DNA from 2 places in the Tardiphaga sp. OK246 genome. Region 2 is predicted to be linked to the other one. Evidence: predicted binding sites of a transcription regulator. Region 2 holds the regulator's gene; the other holds the start of a gene.
What was found. Region 2 encodes LexA, which represses DNA repair genes until DNA is damaged. Its sites were predicted from a motif close to TGTTCNNNNTGTGTTCNG; they were not measured.

Region 1: a site for LexA is predicted at 1,946-1,963, ahead of CHC01_RS24330 (ImuA family protein). Genes of this name have one in related genera too.

The regions. Positions count from the first base shown of each region.
Region 1 is NZ_FZOX01000006.1:49,683-54,789, reverse strand. Features, by position in the region: gene CHC01_RS24335 (Y-family DNA polymerase) at 1-1,198, opposite strand, end outside; gene CHC01_RS24330 (ImuA family protein) at 1,092-1,883, opposite strand; gene CHC01_RS24325 (putative DNA modification/repair radical SAM protein) at 2,046-3,287, shown strand; gene CHC01_RS24320 (UdgX family uracil-DNA binding protein) at 3,309-4,772, shown strand; gene cnbZ (2-amino-5-chloromuconate deaminase CnbZ) at 4,776-5,107, opposite strand, start outside.
Region 2 is NZ_FZOX01000002.1:1,047,587-1,052,693, reverse strand. Features, by position in the region: gene CHC01_RS12370 (ComEC/Rec2 family competence protein) at 1-2,161, shown strand, start outside; gene lexA (transcriptional repressor LexA) at 2,180-2,902, opposite strand; gene CHC01_RS12360 (GNAT family N-acetyltransferase) at 3,204-3,773, opposite strand; gene CHC01_RS12355 (Orn/Lys/Arg family decarboxylase) at 3,795-5,107, opposite strand, start outside.

The DNA of each region.
Region 1 (5,107 bases), on a different contig from region 2:
TCGCGCGTTCGGGAATGTGGCTCTCGACGGGCAGATAAACCAGCACACGCCGCGACCCGATCCGCGCAGCAATACGGTCGATCAGGTCGGCCAGTTCGTCATTGGCGTGAACATTGGCATCGAGGTCGCGCTGCTGCTGCACGACAATCTCGGTGCGGCTGGCTGACAGGCGGATCATATCGAAACCGAAGCCGGGATCGAGTGGATCTGCAATCGCGTCCAGTCGCTCGCGAAACAACCGGTCGATCACCTCGCCCTTGGTCACCGGCAGGCCGGTTTCCGCGGTGATCACCCGCACCGCGCCGTCGGTGCGAAAGAACGCCGCTTCCAGCCGCCGCGCGCCCTTGCCCTGCCTGTCCATCGCATCGATCAGCGTGCGTGCCAGCTTGGCCAGTGTCAGCGTAATCACGCCATCGGTGGCAATCGGTTCGGCGAAACGTTGCTCGACGATATAATCCGGCAGCGGCTTGCGCGGCGAGATCGGCGCATCGCTGTGCCCCAGCACCTGTTCCAGCAGCGTCGTGAATTCCGCGCCGAAACGTGCGGTGATTTCGGGGCGCGAGCGCGAGGCGACATCGCCGATGGTCTTCAAGCCGGCGCGGCGCAATCCACGGATGATCGCCTCATCGGCGCCGAGCGTGAACAGCGGTAGCGGCGTCACTGCCTTGGCCTCCTCGCCCGCGGCGATGATCCGGCCATGTGCATATCGACTGAGCGTGCGCGCGCATGTCGATGTCCCCGCAATCGCTGCACTGACAATAAAACCCTGCCGCGACAGCGCCGCGCAGAGCTGCTCCATCAGTGCGGCCTCGCCACCGAACAGATGGGCACAGCCGGTGATGTCGAGAAACAGGCTATGCGGCAGATCCAGCGCCACCAGTGGCGTGAAGCGGTCGCACCAATCGGCGATGTCGGTCAGTACCTGCGTATCGGCGACAGGATCAGCATCGAACACCTGAATGTCCGGACAGACCGCACGGGCATTGGCGAGCGGCAGACCTGGTTCAAGGCCGAGCTTCGCCGCGGCATCGTCCAGCGCGGAAATCTGCAGCGCATTGCTTTGCTTGGCGACGACGATACTTGCTTGCAGATTAGCTGGCACGCCGTTGCGCGCGAGCTGACGTTTGATGCGGTCGGTTGGCAGGCGCGGCAGCCACAGGCTGAGGATGCGCCGATGTGTCACGGAAAACGCACTCATCACACTTCCATTCCATGATCCATTGCCCGTTCGGGCCGTGACGATTTCGAACCAGTTGCACATCGAGCATGGGCGCGCCCCATGATTGCCAGGTCTTGAATGGCGGCGAATGCGCGGAGCGGATGATCCAGCGAGTTTCCGCCGTACTCGAGGCCGGAACGCCTGCAGTCCGCAGCAACAGGCACGTGACGCCCGAGCCGCGCGCCGCCAGCGTGAGCTTGCGGCTGGCGACGAGGTCGAACTGCTTGCTGTCGCCCCAGGTTTCCAGCACGACGCTGCCCAGCACGTCGCAGGCCAGCGCATCAGCCGTGGTCCGCAATGCCGTCTCGACATCGGGCGCGCGCACGGTGACCAGCAGGCGCGGATCGAGACCGAGTTCGCGCCAGCCGCTCATGGCCAGCGCGCCGCATTCGCGTTCGGAGAAATCCTGCCGGATCCACAGCAGCGGCCGCTTTGCCGAGACACGATGCGCGAGGCCGGCGACAAAGCCCGTGGCCGCCGCGCTGTGCCGGCCTTCGGCGAACACCTCATGCATGGTGCCACGCGTGAGGCCGCCTTGCAGTGCCGCGTCCGCCTCGGCATGACCGAGCGACACGCGATCCGGCGCATAGGTATCGCTGTGGGTCTCGATGCGTTCGATGCTGCCGCGCAATTGCGCGAGCGTGGTCATGCGTGCGCCGGTCATGCGCCGCTCCTCGAAATTGTTTTGCCATCACGGGTTTTTAGTGAACCCATTGCCGGCCCATTTGTTCACGATATGTTCTAATATAAAGCTAAGATGGCAAGCCGAGTCAATCGGGATCATCAGCCACTTTTTTAGCATTTGAAATCAAAGGGATTTTTGAACATGGACGTGAAGCGCAAGCTGGAGATCCTGGCGGATGCCGCGAAATACGACGCGTCCTGTGCGTCCAGCGGTACCGAGAAACGGGACTCCCGCGACGGCAAAGGCATCGGCTCGACCGATGCAGGCATGGGGATCTGTCATTCCTATGCGCCGGACGGCCGCTGCATCTCGCTGCTGAAGATCCTGCTCACCAATGCCTGCAATTACGATTGCCTTTATTGCGTCAACCGGGCCTCCAGCAACGTGACGCGCGCCCGCTTCACCGTCGACGAAGTGGTGCAACTGACGCTGGATTTCTACCGGCGCAATTACATCGAGGGACTGTTTCTTTCCTCGGGCATCATCCGCAGCGCCGATTACACGATGGAACAGGTTGTCGCCGTCGCGCGGAAACTGCGCGAGGAGCATCATTTCCGCGGCTATATCCATCTCAAGACCATTCCGGAAGCCGACGACGCGCTGATCACCGAGGCCGGAAAATATGCCGACCGGCTCTCGATCAATATCGAGGTGCCCGAGGAAGACAGCCTGGCCAAGCTGGCGCCGGAGAAAGACGTCCGCGCCATTCGTCGCACCATGGGTCGATTGCGGTTGAAGCTCGATGAAGCCCGCGAGGGACGCAAGCCGACGCCGCGCGGCAAAGTCGGGCCGCGTTTTGCGCCGGCCGGCCAGAGCACGCAGATGATCGTCGGCGCCGACAACGCCAATGATTCAACCATTATCCGGACCTCGGCCAATCTGTACGGGTCCTACAATCTGAAGCGCGTCTATTACTCCGCCTTCAGCCCGATCCCCGATGCAAGCCGTTCGCTGCCGCTGCGCGCGCCGCCGCTGATCCGCGAGCATCGGCTGTATCAGGCCGACTGGCTGATGCGCTTCTATGGCTTCGAGGCCGACGAGATCGTTGATGACAATGACGGCATGCTGTCGCTGGAGATGGATCCGAAGCTCGCCTGGGCGCTGCGACACCGCGAGCGCTTCCCGCTCGACGTCAACCGCGCCAGCCGCGAAGACCTTTTGCGCGTGCCCGGCTTTGGAGCCAAGGCCGTGCAGCGGATCATCGAAACGCGCCGCATCTCGTCGATCCGCGTTGGCGATCTCGCCCGGCTGCATATCCCGCGGAACAAGGCACTGCCTTTCATCGTTCTTCCGGATCATCGCCCGGCCGTTAATTTGCTGGACGGCGCGAGGCTGGCGGAGCGCTTCAAGCCGAAGGCGACGCAATTGGGATTTGGGTTTTAGACTTTCATTTCAGGAGACCTGATGCACAGTATCGTGCTGGACAGCGACACCGATTTCGAAGGCTGGCGCAAGGCGGCACGCAAACTGGCGATCAACGACATTGCTCCCACTGACGTGACATGGACGGTTGCAGGCGCCGAGCCTGAATTGTTCTCCGCCTCGCCGGCAACGTCGCTATCCGACGCTGCAAAAGGCACGTTCAACGTTCCGGCCAAATTCGTCGAACTCGCCGAAACTGCGATCCTGCATCGCGATCCCGAACGCTTCGCCCTGCTCTATCGCCTCCTGTGGCGGCTGCGCGACAATCCCGATCTGATCCACGTCGCGATCGATTCCGACATCGCTAAATTGCAGGCGATGGCCAAGGCTGTCCGGCGCGACGAACACAAGATGCATGCTTTCGTGCGGTTTCGCGAAATCGGCCGCGAGCCGAAGTCGCATTTCGTCGCCTGGTTCGAGCCCGAACATCACATCGTCGAACTCGCCGCGCCGTTCTTCGCGCGGCGCTTCGCCGACATGGCGTGGTCGATCCTGACGCCGGATCTCTGCGCGCATTGGGACGGCCACGCGATTTCCATCACGCCCGGCGTCAGCAAAGCCGATGCGCCGACCAAGGATCGGCTCGAAGAGGTATGGCTGACCTATTACGCCAACATCTTCAACCCGGCGCGGTTGAAGACCAAGGCGATGCAGAACGAGATGCCGAAGAAATACTGGCGCAACCTGCCCGAAGCCGCGCTGATCAAACCGCTGATCGCGGAAGCTGAACGCATCACAGGTGACATGATCGCGGCAGAAGCCAGCGCGCCCAAGAAACCGCAACGTCGGGAGGAGACGATGGTCAAGTCGCATACGACCAAAACGGCCGAACATAGCGGGAAGGAAAGTCTTGCCGCATTGCGCGACGAAGCCGCCGATTGCCGTGCCTGCCATTTGTGGAAAGATGCGACGCAAACCGTGTTCGGCGAAGGCCCGCAGCATGCTTCTGTGATGATGGTTGGCGAACAGCCCGGCGACAAGGAAGATCTCGCCGGCAAGCCGTTCGTCGGACCGGCCGGACAGATGCTCGACAAGGCGCTGAAGGAAGCCGGCATTGTCAGGGACAAGGTTTATGTCACCAATGCCGTAAAGCATTTCAAATTCGTGCCGCGCGGAAAATTCCGTCTGCACCAGAAACCGGCGACGCCGGAAATCAAGGCATGCCGTCCCTGGTATGAGCGCGAAAAAGCCTCCGTGAAACCCGAGCTCGTCGTCGCGATGGGCGCGACAGCCGCGCAAAGCGTGCTCGGCAAGATCACGCCGATCGGCAAGACTCGTGGCCGTATTATCGAGGCTGACGACGGCACACAGGTTCTCGTGACCGTGCATCCATCCTATCTGCTACGATTGCCCGACGAGGATGCCAAGGCGCGTGAGTATGCGCATTTCGTCGATGACCTGCGCATCGTCGCCAAGCATCTGAGCGCGTCAGCGCACGCAGCCTGACGGTCAAATCACAAATTCACGCATTACACGCCGCGTATCCATCTCGAATTCGAGATCGACCACCGGCGGCCGCGCAAAATGCCAGGTCATGCCCTGCCGCGACGCTCCGCGCTTGACCAGTTCATCGGCCACCACGGGATGGAAATCCTGTACCGTGTAGATCTGCGTCGCGGTGGTGTCCTGCCACGAGAAGCCGAAGGCGCCAAGACGTTCTTCCATATTACTCATGGTCATCCGCGTTTTCTCCCGGAATGCGTCCGGCGAGGTCTCGCGATAGCGCGTGATGCGCTCGGGATATGTTCCAGGACCGCCGCGCGCTTCAGCACCACCCGCAA
Region 2 (5,107 bases):
GACGCTCTGGACGTGGGTGCGGGCCGAAGCTGGTCCCGGTCGCTTGCTGCCCTGGGTGCCGATCGCTTTCGGCACCGGCATCGCGCTGTATTTTGCCGCTGAGCATGAGCCGGTGGCCTGGGTTGCCGCTGCGACGGCTGGCCTTCTTTGCATGGCTGCGTTTTTGCTGCGGCGACAACGATGGTTTTCCTTGATCTTGCTTATTGCGGCCATCGCGGCCGGCTTTGCGATGGCTGCCTTGAAAACCGCGCGTGTGGCTCATGAGGTTCTGGCGAAGCCGCTCTATTCCGTCGCGCTGACCGGCTTCGTCGAAACGCATGAGGAACGGGAGCGCACGGATCGCTTCGTGCTGCGCGTTGCCACGATGGACAGCCCGCGCGCCGCACCGAAGCTCACTCGTGTGCGGCTGTCGGTGAAGAAGGGCACGGCACCTGCCGTCGGCAGCTTCGTCGAATTGAAGGCAAGGCTGCAGCCGCCGCTGTCGCCGCTCCGGCCGGGCAGCTACGACTTCGGCCGCGATCTGTATTTTCAAGGGATCGGCGCATCTGGCTTCGTGATGGGCGGCATCAAGGCAGTCGATCCGCCGATACAGCCGAGTGTGGCACTACGCTATTCGGCGACCATGCAGGGGCTACGCGACGCCATCGACGCGCGGATCCGCACCGTGCTCTCGGGCGATAGCCGCGCCATTGCCACGGCGCTGCTCACGGGCCGCCGCGATGCGATTTCGGCTGACGTCAATGATGCGATGTTCATCTCCGGCCTCGGTCATGTGTTGTCGATTTCTGGCTATCACATGGCCGTGGTCGCCGGCGTGGTGTTCTTTGCGATACGCGCACTGCTGGCACTGATCCCTGTCCTGACAGTGACGTTCCCGATCAGGAAAGTCGCAGCGGCTGCGGCGTTATTCGCAGCACTGTTCTATCTGCTGTTGTCAGGTGCTGAAGTCGCGACGCAGAGATCGTTTTTCATGACGGCCGTCGTGCTGATTGCAGTCATGGTCGATCGCCGGGCGGTGACGTTCCGCACGCTGGCGGTGGCGGCGATGGTCGTGCTGATCGTCGCGCCCGATGCGCTGGTTCACCCGAGTTTCCAGATGTCTTTCGCCGCGACGCTGGGGCTCGTTGCATTGGTGCAGATCGGCATGCCCGCGCTGTTTGCCTCGCCCGATCATTCCGCGACAGCGCGCGTGGCGCTATGGGGCGGACGCGAGATCGCGATGCTCGTGCTGGCCTCGCTGGTCGCGGGCCTTGCCACCACGCCCTATGCCGCATTTCATTTCCATCGCGTCACGCCTTATGGCGTCGTCGCCAATCTCCTGGCGATGCCAGTGGTCTCAGCGCTGGTGATGCCGGCGGGTATTCTTGGTTTGGTGGCCATGCCGTTCGGCTTTGACGGTGTGTTCTGGCGGCTGATGGATGTCGGCATCCAGTGGATGATCGTGGTCACGCAATGGGTGGCGGCCTTGCCCGGCGCCATCGGCCGGATGCCGGCCTTCGGCACCGGACCGCTGATATCAGCCAGTATCGGCATCATCGTGCTCGGATTGCTGCGCACGCCGTTGCGCTTCGCGGGGGCTGGCGTGCTGGTGCTCTCGATTGTATGGGCATTGCTGGTGAAGCAGCCGGATGTGCTGATCTCGGGTGATGGTCGCAGCGTCGCGGTACGGGGCAGGGATGGGCATCTCCACGTGATGCGCAGCGCCAAGGATACATTTTTGCTGAAAGAGTGGCTTGCCGGCGATGCCGATGCACGCCTGCCGACCGATGCCTCAGTCGGCCACGGCGTGTCCTGCGACCGCGACGGGTGCATCACGGCGCTGGCCGATGGCGCTTTGGTGGCGCTGGTTTTACAGCCGGATGCCTTCACAGATGATTGCGAGAAAGCGGCGCTCATCGTCACGACGAAACAACCGCCGAGGGATTGCAGGGCGCTGGTGATCGATCAAGATCGCTTGCAACGAAATGGTGCGGTGAGCCTGCAGCGAACCGCGAACGGCTTTACCATCGATGCCGTGCGACCGCGGGGTCTGGACCGTCCGTGGTCGCGCGCCATTCCTGATGAGCCCCAGCACGATCTGATCCCGAACAGTCGTACGCCACAAAATCGGCCGGTGGATGCGACGCCGGCGGAAACCGATCTTCAACCCGAAGATCAGTAGTCCGCCGAGGCGATAGCCTCAGTAACGCCGATACAGACCAATCAGCTTGCCCTGAATGCGCACCCGGTTAGGCGGCAGGATGCGAACTTCGTAAGCGTCGTTCGCTGGCTCTAGCGCGATCGACGCGCCGCGGCGGCGGAAGCGCTTCAACGTGGCTTCCTCGTCGTCAATCAGGGCCACCACGATGTCGCCGGTGTCGGCGCTTTCGTTGCGCTGGATCAGCACCGTGTCGCCATCGAGAATGCCGGCGTCCTGCATGGAATCGCCGCGCACTTCGAGCGCGTAATGTTCGCCGGAGCCGAGCATGTCGGCGGGCATGCTGATGGTGTGGCTGCGGGTCTGCAGCGCCTCGATCGGCGTACCTGCCGCGATCCGGCCCATGACCGGGATAGCAACCGTGCGGCCATTGTCATCATCGCCGCTGTTGCTGGCGATGCTGGCGGCCGAACGCACCTTGCCAAGCGTGCCTTCGATGACGCTGGGCGTGAAGCCGCGGCGCCCGGTGCCGCCGGTGACCGGCGCGCCGAGCTCTGGCAGCTTGATGACTTCGATGGCACGGGCGCGGTTGGGCAGACGGCGTATGAAGCCGCGTTCTTCCAGCGCCGTGATCAGACGATGGATGCCGGACTTCGAGCGCAGGTCGAGCGCATCCTTCATCTCGTCGAAGGAGGGCGGGACGCCGGCTTCCTTCAGCCGTTGATCGATGAATCGCAGGAGTTCGTATTGTTTGCGCGTGAGCATCTGAAGCCATCCTCAGTTGACGGTGTCGGCCGCCGCGTGCGTTTCAAAGGGCCTTCGAACGGTGAGCCTCAATCCTGAGACGATCGTTCGAAGATCGGTTGCGCGAGTTCGGGCACTCTCAAACTACTCAAAGCCACAGAATCTCGAAACAAATCATGAACGAACACTATATGTTCCATATGTGTTCTGCAATGCTTAATTTGCCGTCAACAGAATGCGCGTTGAGGGAGGTTTGAGGAGGCTGTTCCTACCAGTCGTCGACCCTCGAGGGACATGGAAAATGCTTCCGCGGTCGCTTGGGCTACGCGGACGTCATGCGCCCAACGGGCGGCGGGGGAGTCGTGGAGCCGGTGGCCAGCGAGCGCTGAACCATGATCGTGTCGGCCCAGCGGCCGGAGCGATAAGCGACGCCGGGCAGCAAGCCGACGCGCGCAAAGCCAAAGCTCTCATGCAAGCCGAGCGAGGCCGTGTTGTCGGCATCGATATAGCCGATGATCTGCCGAAAGCCGGCCGCCGCGCAGACATCGATCAACTCGCGCATCAACAGCCGGCCGATGCCTCGGCCGACATGCCCGTGGTGGATATAGATCGAATGCTTGACCGTGTAGCGATAGGCCGGTCGCTTGCGGAACAGCACCACATAGGCGTAGCCGACGACCTCGCCGCCTTGCGTGGCGACGAGGTGCGGGAACCGTTTGCTGCGCAGGTTCTTGCGCCGGTCTCTGAGATCGTCGGGCTGCGGCGTGTCGGCGTCGCTGACGCCTTCCTCGACGCCTTGCCGGATGTGCCGGCGATAGATCGCCAGCATGGCATCGACGTCGGTGTCGCGTGATGGTCGGATGACGACCGGCTGTTCGAGTTCCGTTGGCAAATCAGGCTCCTTACGTGCTCCCTATTCGGAGACCACGTAAGTGTAAAGTCGGATCCGGCCATTGGCGTCGACCTTGCGGTAGATGCCCTGGATTTCGACGTCGAAGCCCGGGAACGTGTTGAAGCAGGTCTCGAACATCCGGAGATAGTCGATCATCGGCTTTGACCGTTCGGTGAGCCGTTCTCCGGGAACGATCGTGGCGATGCCGGGCGGGTAGACCACGAACGGCGTCGTCGCGACGCGCCCGAATATCTCATCGATCGGGAGGTAATCGACGTCGTTGCGCACCAGACAGCGCGCGGCATCATGGGGTGACATGGCAATCTCCGGCAGATGGTCGGCGGAGAATTGCCTGGTCTGAAGTTCGCTCACATTGGCCTCGCGGAAGAACCGGTGCATGTCGCCGCACAGATCCCGCAGGCGTATGCCCGCATAACGCGCCGGCCTGCGCCTGGAGAATTCCGGGATAACGTCTTCCAGCAGCGCGTTGTCGTCATGAAACTTCTTGAAGGCGACAAGGCCCGATATCAGCGTGCCGGCCTTGCTGGCTTCCACGCCGGGCGTCAGCAGGAAGAGCAGCGAGTTGAGATCGTTCTTCTCCGGCACGATGCGATTTTCGCGCAGGAACTGCGCGACCACGGGCGCGGGGATGCCGTGTTCCGCATAGCCGCCGGTGGTGCGGTCGAAGCCGGGTGTCAGTACCGTCAGCTTGTTGGGATCGGTCATGGTGAAACCGGCTTCCATGCCGGGGAAGCCATGCCAAGCGGCGTCAGGCGCGAGCTGCCAATAAGCCGGATTGGTGGCCAGCTGGTCAGTGCCGATGCTTTCCCAAGGCACATTGTGAACAGCGCCTTCGCTGGCTGCGTCGGGAATCGCGACGCGCTCGGGCACGAAGGGTTCGAAGAACCAGCGGCGCTCAGTGCGGGTTTCCTTCTCCTCGAATTCGCGGCGGACGGCGCGCATCTTCTTGCGCAGTTCGATGCCGAGGCGGATCGTATCGTCCCACAACACTTCGCCGGAGCGGCCCTTCATCATCTGCGCGCCGACATCCAATGATGCGAACAGCGGATAGAACGGCGAGGTCGAGGCGTGCTGCATGAAGCTTTCGTTGAAGCGCCGATGCTCGACGCGGCGTTTCTGGCCGCGGATATGACGATCCTTCATGTGGATCTGCGACGCCTGCGAGAAGCTCGCGAGCTGCTTGTGGGTCGACTGCGTCGCGATGATGCCCGGCGAATCCGGGCCGAGCTCTTTGAGCCCCATGGCGAAGCGACCGGCATAGAGCGGGTGGAATTTCATGAAACCCGCCCAGGCTTCGTCGAACAGGATGTAAT